Regions from separate parts of the Hydrogenophaga sp. H7 genome, predicted to be linked through region 1. Evidence: riboswitches for the same ligand, from Rfam matches in the RefSeq annotation. Region 1 holds a riboswitch; the other holds the start of a gene.
The links. A riboswitch is a leader RNA that binds a small molecule or an ion and turns the genes downstream of it on or off. The one in region 1 is predicted to bind thiamine pyrophosphate.
Positions count from the first base shown of each region.

Region 2: linked by a shared signal. The riboswitch ahead of BC358_RS18155 (thiamine ABC transporter substrate binding subunit) and the one ahead of thiC (phosphomethylpyrimidine synthase ThiC) in region 1 are both predicted to bind thiamine pyrophosphate.

Region 1 is NZ_MCIC01000001.1:674,782-679,190, forward strand. Features, by position in the region: gene thiC (phosphomethylpyrimidine synthase ThiC) at 1-1,893, opposite strand; TPP riboswitch at 1,995-2,110, opposite strand; gene BC358_RS03305 (cation-translocating P-type ATPase) at 2,158-4,409, opposite strand, start outside.
Region 2 is NZ_MCIC01000018.1:103,226-107,634, forward strand. Features, by position in the region: gene BC358_RS18150 (iron ABC transporter permease) at 1-1,534, opposite strand, end outside; gene BC358_RS18155 (thiamine ABC transporter substrate binding subunit) at 1,537-2,496, opposite strand; TPP riboswitch at 2,638-2,746, opposite strand; gene BC358_RS22155 (hypothetical protein) at 2,827-2,997, opposite strand; gene BC358_RS18160 (FtsX-like permease family protein) at 3,092-4,409, shown strand, end outside.

The sequences.
Region 1 (4,409 bases):
TCAGGCCTTGTTTTTCAATGAGTCGACGGGCACGTAGAACTCGCCGCCCACCGCCTTGAACTCTTCGCTCTTGCGCGCCATGCCATCGGCCAGGGCCTGCTCCTCGCTCAGGCCTTTGGCGGCCGCGTAGTCGCGCACGTCCTGCGTGATCTTCATGCTGCAGAACTTGGGCCCGCACATCGAGCAGAAATGGGCTTCCTTGGACGAGTCCTTGGGCAGCGTCTCGTCGTGGTAGGCCTCGGCGGTCTGCGGGTCCAGGCCGAGCGCGAACTGGTCGCGCCAGCGGAACTCGAAGCGTGCCTTGCTCATCGCGTCGTCGCGCGCGCGCTGGCCGGGGTGGCCCTTGGCCACGTCGGCGGCGTGGGCCGCGATCTTGTAGGCAATGATCCCCTGCTTGACGTCGTCGCGGTCCGGCAGGCCCAGGTGCTCCTTGGGCGTCACGTAGCAGAGCATGGCCGTGCCCATCCAGCCGATCATGGCGGCGCCGATGGCCGAGGCGATGTGGTCGTAGCCCGGCGCGATGTCGATGGTCAGCGGGCCCAGTGTGTAGAACGGCGCCTCGTGGCAGTGCTTGATCTGCTCGTCCATGTTGGCCTGGATCATGTGCATGGGCACGTGGCCGGGGCCTTCGATCATGGTTTGCACGTCGTGCTTCCAGGCGATCTGCGTCAGCTCGCCCAGGGTCTTGAGTTCGGCGAACTGCGCCTCGTCGTTGGCGTCCGCGCCCGAGCCGGGGCGCAGGCCGTCGCCCAGCGAGAAGGTCACGTCATACGCCTTCATGATTTCGCAGATCTCGTCGAAGTGCGTGTACAGGAAGTTTTCCTTGTGGTGCGTGATGCACCACTTGGCCAGGATGGAGCCACCACGGCTGACGATGCCGGTGCGACGCTTGGTGGTCAGGTGGATGAAGGGCAGGCGCACGCCGGCGTGGATGGTGAAGTAGTCGATGCCCTGTTCGGCCTGCTCGATCAGCGTGTCGCGGAAGATTTCCCAGGTGAGGTCTTCGGCCACGCCGCCCACCTTTTCCAGCGCCTGGTAGATCGGCACCGTGCCGATGGGCACGGGCGAGTTGCGCACGATCCAGTCGCGCGTGGTGTGGATGTTCTTGCCGGTGGACAGGTCCATCACCGTGTCGCCGCCCCAGCGGATGGACCACACGAGTTTTTCGACTTCTTCCTCGATGGACGAGGTGACGGCCGAGTTGCCGATGTTGGCGTTGATCTTCACTAGGAAGTTGCGGCCGATGATCATCGGCTCGACCTCGGGGTGGTTGATGTTGGCCGGGATCACCGCGCGGCCGCGCGCCACCTCGTCGCGCACGAACTCGGGCGTGATCACGTCGGGGATGCGCGCGCCCATGCCGTTGCCCTTCAGACGCGCCTCGCGCTCGGCGTCGCCGAGGTATTCCTTCATCCACTCGCGCTTGCCGTTCTCGCGGATGGCGATGTACTCCATCTCGGGCGTGACGATGCCTTTTCGCGCGTAGTGCATCTGCGTCACGTTGGCGCCGGCCTTGGCACGCAGCGGCTGGCGCTGCAGGCCAGCGGCCTCGGCACGCAGGGCTTCGATGCGCGCGTCCGCCACCTCGCCGTGTTTGCCGCCGTCGTCCAGTGCCACGCGGGCGCGGCCCTCATAGGCCTCGGTGTCGCCGCGCGCGGCCACCCACTCGCTGCGCACCGGCGCCAGGCCTCGGCGGATGTTGATGTCCGCGGCCGGGTCGGTGTAGGGGCCGGAGGTGTCGTAGACCGTGACGGTCTCGCCGTTGGTCAGCGCGATCTCGCGCATGGGCACCTGCACGCCGGGCTGTACGCCAGGCGCATAGACCTTGCGGGACTGGGGGAACGGCTCGCGCGTGAGCGTGAGCAGCTGCTGGAGCTTGTCGGGGGCGTTCATCGGGCGGTCTCCTGATTGAAAAAGCTGTTGCGAAAACGAACAGCTCCGGAGGACCGCCCGGAGGGACCATGGGTGTGGACGGATGCACCCCGTCCACGGGTCCTTCAAGGCAACGCTCTTCTTTCGCCGGTACTAGCCGGATCAAGTTCACGGGTTCGGTGTGTCACACCATCTCAGCGCCGGGCCTTGGCAGGCCCGTGCACCCCGGAGCAGGCGCGCAGTGTAGCGTGCTTCTTTGCGGGGCGCCAAATGTCCCTGCGACGGTCAGCGCTGCGCCCGCCGCCCGCGCCGGACCCGCTTGATGGCCTCGAACCAGAACACGCTCAGCAGGCCGAGTCCACCGGCCGCGGCGAGTTCGTGCCAGGGCAGCGGCGCGAAGCGCAGCACCGCCACGGCCCAGGGCACATACAGGGCGGCCAGCAGCAGCGCCAGGGCCAGCCCCACCACCACCCAGAGCGAACGGTTGGGCGTGCGCAGCGTGATCCAGAACGGCTCGGTGGCCGAACGGTTGGACAGGATCAGCGCCAGGTTGCCGATCACCAGGGTGGCGAAGGCGAAGGCGCGGGCCTCTTCCTCGGGCAGGCGCGGCGCGGCCCAGGCGAAGGCCCCCAGCACCGCCGCCAGAACGCCCATGCCCTGCAGCAGCGCCAGCCACAGGGTCACGCCGCCGAACAGCGGGGCGCTGGCATCGCGCGGAGGGCGCTGCATCAGGTCGCTCTCGGCCGGTTCGTTTTCAAACGCGACCGAGCAGGCCGGGTCGATGATGAGTTCGAGCAGCGCGATGTGCATGGGGAACAGCAGCGCCGGCCAGCCCAGCAGCACCGGCAGCAGCGCCATGCCGGCGATCGGAACGTGCACCGCCAGGATGTAGGACATGGCCTTGCGCAGGTTGTCGAAGATGCGCCGCCCCAGCCGCACCGCGCGCACGATGGCCGCGAAGTCGTCGTCCACCAGCACCAGTGAAGCCGCCTCGCGCGCCACGTCGGTGCCGCGCAGGCCCATGGCCACGCCCACGTGGGCGGCGCGCAGGGCGGGCGCGTCGTTCACACCGTCGCCCGTCATGGCCACGATGTCGCCGCGCGCCTTGAGCGCCTGCACGATGCGCAGTTTCTGTTCCGGCGCGATGCGCGCGCACACGCTGACGTGCGCCATGCGCGCCTGCAGCGCGGCATCGCTGAGCGAGGCCATCTCGTCGCCCGAGAGCACGTCGTCCGCGGTGAGCGATGTGGCCAGGCCGGCCTGCTGCGCGATGGTCAGCGCGGTGGTGGGGTAGTCGCCGGTGATCATGACCACGCGGATGCCCGCCGCACGGCACTCGGCAATCGCCGCCGGCACCTGCGGGCGCACCGGGTCGGCCAGGCCCAGCAGGCCGACGAAGCCGAAATCGAAGTCGTGTTCGTTCGCGGGCCAGTCCTCGCCCTCGAACCGGCCGCTGGCCACGGCCAGCACACGCAGGCCCTGTGCGGCCAGCCCGTCCACCACCGTGGCGATGTGCGCCCGCTGCGCCGCATCGAGGTGGCACAGGTCCATCACCGCTTCGGGGGCGCCCTTGGCGGCCACCGTCTGCGCGCCGCCGTCCGACGCCATCCACACATGCGACATGGCGCGCAGCGCCGGGCTCAGCGCATAGGTCTGCACCAGCCGCCAGTCGTGGTGCAGGTGCTCGGTGTCGGCGAGGAAGCGCGCGCCCAGCTGGTTGAAGGCCTTCTCCATCGGGTCGAAGGGCTCCACCACGCTCGCCAGGATCGAGTACTCCACCAGCGTGTGGAAGGCTTCTGGCAGGGGTGCGCTGCCCAGCGTGTCCAGCGCCAGTCGGTCCGGCAGCGCGGCGCCGCCCGCGGCCAGGTGGGTGACCGTCATGCGGTTGGCGGTCAGCGTGCCGGTCTTGTCGCTGCACAGCACCGTGGTGGCGCCCAGGGTTTCGATGGCGTTGATGCGCCGCGTGAGCACGCCTTCGCGCGACAGGCGGCGCGCGCCCAGCGCCGGGAACACGGTCATCACCACCGGGTATTCCTCGGGCAGCATCGCCATGGCCAGCGCGATGCCGGCCAGCGCGGCCTGCAGCCAGTCGCCCCGCAACAGGCCGTGCACCAGCACCAGGGTCAGGCTGAGCAGCAGCGCCAGCAGGGCCAGCCTGCGCACCAGCGCGGTGGTCTGCCGCTGCAGCGGGGATCGTTCGTTGTCCAGCGTGCCCAGCGCCAGGCCGATGCGCCCGATCTCGCTGCGCGCGCCCGTGGCCGTGACCCGGGCCAGCGCCTGCCCGCGCACTATCAGCGTGCCCGCATAGACAGAGGGCAGCTCGTCGCCGCCGGGGCGGTGGCCGGGGGTGGTGCCGTCGTGCGTGAGCGCAGCCACTTCGTCGGGCAGGGCGGCCCGTTTGGCCACGGGCACCGGCTCCCCCGTCAGCAGCGATTCGTCGGCCTGCACGCCATCCGCCGACAGCAGCAAGGCGTCGGCCGGCACGCGGTCGCCCTCGCTCAGCTGCAGCAGGTCGCCGCGCACCACGTCGCACCCCG
Region 2 (4,409 bases), on a different contig from region 1:
CCAGCAGCGCCAGCGCCATCAGCAGCGCCGCGAGCACGAAGGCCGCATCCAGCGGGGCGGCGCCGGGCCGGCCCAGGTGCTGGTGGATCAGGGTGGTGAGCGTGGTCCATTCGGGCCGCGAGAGAAACAGCGTGACAGCGAACTCGCCCAGCGCGGTGGCGGCGGCAAAGGCCATGCCGCGCCGCAGCGCAGGCGCGATCATCGGCAGCGTGACGCGCCGGAACACGCGCCAGGGGGTGGCACCGAGCGTGGCCGCGGCCTGCGCGCAGTGGACCGGCAGGCCGTCAAGCGCGGCGGTTACAGACTTGGTGACGAAAGGCCAGGCCAGCAGCGCGTAGGCCGCCAGCAGCACCGGCAGGCTCGCGCTCCAGTCGGGGTAGAGCAGCAGCAGGCCAAAGGCTACGCTCACCGGCGAGACAACGAAAGGCAGGAAAGCCAGCGCGCGCCAGGTCACCGAAGACTGCAGGGCGAAGGCGTGCGACAGGCCGAGCGCGGTGGCGAACACCACGGCCAGCACCGAGAAACGCAGCGTGTTGCCCAGCGCGGCCAGGGTGTCGGCATCGGTGAGCACGGCCGCGCCCTGGCCGACGAACAGCGCCGACGCGGCGTGCCAGAGGATGGCCGCCAGCGGCGCGACACAGACCAGCACCAGCAGCCCCATCGCGCCCGCCACACCCAGCCACTGCAGGGCCGTGGCCGGCCGCTGCCGCGGCACAGGCGCGACCCGCGCCGGCGCCGCCAGCCGGCGCTCCAGCCAGGCGTAGGCCAGGGCCACGGCGCCGGTCAGCGCCATCATCCAGACCGCGAGCACGCCCGCACGGCCCAGTTCCAGCTCGTGCGCCACCAGGGTGTAGATCTCGACCTCGGCGGTGGCGTAGCGCTGGCCGCCCAGCACCAGCGCGAGGCCGAAGCCCGCGAAGCAGTAGAGGAACACCAGGCACAGTGCCGACGCCAGCCAGGGCGCGATGGCCGGCCACTCGATGCGCCAGAACGCGCGCCAGGGCGTGGCGCCCAGGGTGCGCGCGGCTGCGAGCCGCTGCGCGCCGACCTGCTCCAGCGCGTCGACACCGGCGCGCACCACCAGGCAGAGGTTGAAGAACAGGTTGCCGTAGAGCAGCAGCCAGGGTGTGTCGGTGAGCTCGACGCCGGCGTCGGCCAGCGGCCCGCCGATCAGGCCGCGCGGCCCCCACAGCGCCAGCACGCCCATGGCCGCCACCAGGGTCGGCACCACGAAGGGCAGCATCAAGAGGCGCAACACCAGCGCGCGCCCCGGGAACTCGCGCCGCGCCAGCACCCAGGCGCAGGGCAGGCCCAGCAGCAGCGCCAGCGCACAGGTGATGCCCGCCTGCGCGAACGACCACAGCACGCGCCAGCGCAGGTAATCGTCCTGCCAGACGTCCAGCCAGCGCAGCGGCTCGGCGCCGTCGGCCGCGCCAGGCGCCAGCCCCTCGGCCAGCAGCCGCAGCACCGGCGCCACCAGCACCACCGCCAGAAACACCAGCGGCAGCGCAGGCAGCAGCCAGCGGCGAGACATCCTCACTTCAAGACTGTCTTGGTCCAGCGCTGCAGCCAGGCCTTGTTTTTGGCGGTCACATCGGCGGCCGACGGGTTGTCGAACGCCGTCGGCTCCACCGCATGGGTCTTCATCACGTCCACCCGCGCCGCGCCGGCCTCGGCCGGATACATCCACATCGTGGTCTGCAGCGCCTGCTGCGCCGGGGCCGAGCGCAGGAACTCGATGAACTTGCCGGCGGCTTCGCGCGCGGCCGGGTTGCCGCCCTTGACCAGGGCCACGCCCTCGACCTGGCGGAACACGCCCCCCTTTAGGAACAGGTTGGCGGTGGGCGACTCGGTGATCTTCTCCTTGCTGTAGAAGACCTCGGCCGCCGGGCTGCTGGCGTAGCTCACGACGATGGGGCGCGTGCCGCCGTTGCGCGTGAACTCGGTGTAGTAGGCCTCGGTCCAGCCCTTGACCACCTTCACGCCGTTGCCGCGCATGCGGCCCCACCACTGGAATGCGCCCTCTTCGCCCAGGCCGGCGATGGTCGCGAACAGGAAGGCCTGGCCGGGGCTGGAGGTCGCCGGGTTCTGCACCACCAGCAGCTTGGCGTAGGCGGGCTTGGCCAGGTCGTCCAGCGAGGCCGGCAGCGCCAGGCCCTTCTTCGCGAACCAGGCCTTGTCGATGTTGAGGTTGACGTAGCCGAAGTCCACCGGCACCACGCCGCCGTCCATGCTCACCGCTGCTGCGCGCTGTGCCGCCGGGCCGGTGTAGGGCTCGACCACGCCGGCGGCCAGCGCGCGCGGCAGCAGGGTGTTGTCGATGCCAAAGGCCACGTCGGCGATCGGCTTGGCTTTCGTCAGGATGAGCTTGTTGGTCATCTCGCCCGCATCGCCGGCCTTGACGATCTGCAGCCGCACGCCCGCGTCCTTCTCGAACTGCGCCAGCAGCTCCTTGGGCAGATCGAAGGAGCTGTGGGTCAGAACCCGCAGGGGCATCGGTGCCTGCGCCTGGGCCAGGCCCGCGAGCGACAACGAAGAAAGGGAGAGGAGCGCCGAAAAGAGAAACCGCCGTTGCATGTGCATCCGCCTTGTCAAAACGCCCGCGAGGGCTTGAGCAGGACGGACCACGGCAAACGGCGGACCGGCTTGTCACGCTCCCTACGCTGGCACAACCCAGATCAGGTGAGAGGGGTATTTCTCAGCCGCCGCCCGCATTGCTGCGGGCCCGGCACCCCCGGTGAAGCCGGCAATTTTAATCGGCGGGCCCAAAAAACCGAAAAGGCCCTGACGGGCCTTTTCTCGGGGTGGGGACCGGACCCCAGGCGATCAGCCGCCCTTCTTCGAACGCTTGCCGGGGTTCTTCTTGCTGCGCGTGGCGACACCACGCTCCAGGCTCACGCGCTGGCCGCGGCCGGGGGTGGGCAGCACCACGCCGTCGGCGGCGGTGGGACGGGGAGTGGCTTTGCGGTCGGCTTCGGTGACGATTTTGTTGCCCATGTCGGTCTCAAGGGAAAGTTGGTTGGAAACCCCGTATTGGACCACATGACCACGTCCCCCATGGGGAGCCTGGCCGGAGCGCTAAGCTCACACGATGTTTGCGCTGCTCAAGACCTACTCCTGGCAGGAACTGCGCCACCACCCCTGGCGCACGGCCGCTGCCGTGGTGGCGGTGATGCTGGGGGTGGCCCTGGCGCTGGCGGTGCAGCTGATCAATGCATCGGCGCTGGCGGAGTTTTCCGGGGCGGTGAGCGCGGTGAACGGTCAGCCCGACCTGTCGCTGCGCGCGCGCCAGGGTGGGCTGGACGACGCGCTGCTGGAGCCGGTGGCGCAGGCACCCGGTGTGGCCGCCGCAAGCCCGGTGCTGGAAGTGTCCACCTCGGTGCCGCTCGCCAATGCCCGGCGCCAGGGCGTGCGGCTGGTCGGCGTGGATGCGCTGTCGGTGGCCGCCGTCTCACCCGCGCTGATGCCGCGGCCCACGCCGCGCGACGATCCGGCCGCCCAGGGACGCTTCGAGCTGTTTGCCCCCGATGCGGTGTTCCTCAACCCGGCGGCGCGGCAGGTGCTGGCGCCCTCGGGCGATCTGCCGGCCACGCTGCAGGTGCAGAGTGGCTTGGAACGCGCGACCCTGCGGGTGGCCGGCAGCGTCAACGCGCCCGGCGCGCCCATGCTGGTGATGGACATCGCGGCGGCGCAGGCGCTGATGGGCCGCACCGGGGAAGTCAGCCGCATCGACCTGCGCCTGGCGCCAGGCACCGACACCCAGGCACTGCTGCGCGGGCTCGCCCTGCCGCCCCACGTGATCGCCCAGCCGCCGGGCCAGGCGGGTGAGCGCGCCGACAACCTCTCGCGCGCCTACCGGGTCAACCTGACCGTGCTGGCGCTGGTGGCGCTGTTCACCGGAGGCTTCCTGGTGTTCTCGGTGTTGTCGCTGTCGGTCGCGCGGCGGCAGCAGCAGATTGCGCTGCTGGGCGTGCTGGGCCTGTCGGCGCCGGAGCGGCTGCGTCTGGTGCTGGCCGAGTCGGCGGTGCTGGGCCTGATCGGCAGCGCGCTGGGCGTGGCGCTGGGCACCGGCCTGGCTGTGGCCGCGCTGCGGCTGCTGGGAGGCGACCTGGGTGGCGGCTACTTTTCGGGCGTCGCACCCTCGCTGCACTGGAGCACGCCCGCCGCCCTGGTCTACGGCGCACTGGGCGTGGTCGCCGCCCTGGTCGGCGGCTGGTGGCCGGCGCGCGCCGCCGCCGCCATGGCGCCGGCCCTGGCGCTGAAGGGGCTGGGGGCATCCGGCCCGGTGTCCCGGCGAAGCCACCGGCTCGCTCTGGGGCTGATGGTCCTGGCCGCAGCCCTGGCCTGGGCACCGCCGGTCGCGGGCATTCCGCTGGCCGCCTATGTGTCGGTGGGCCTGCTGCTGGTGG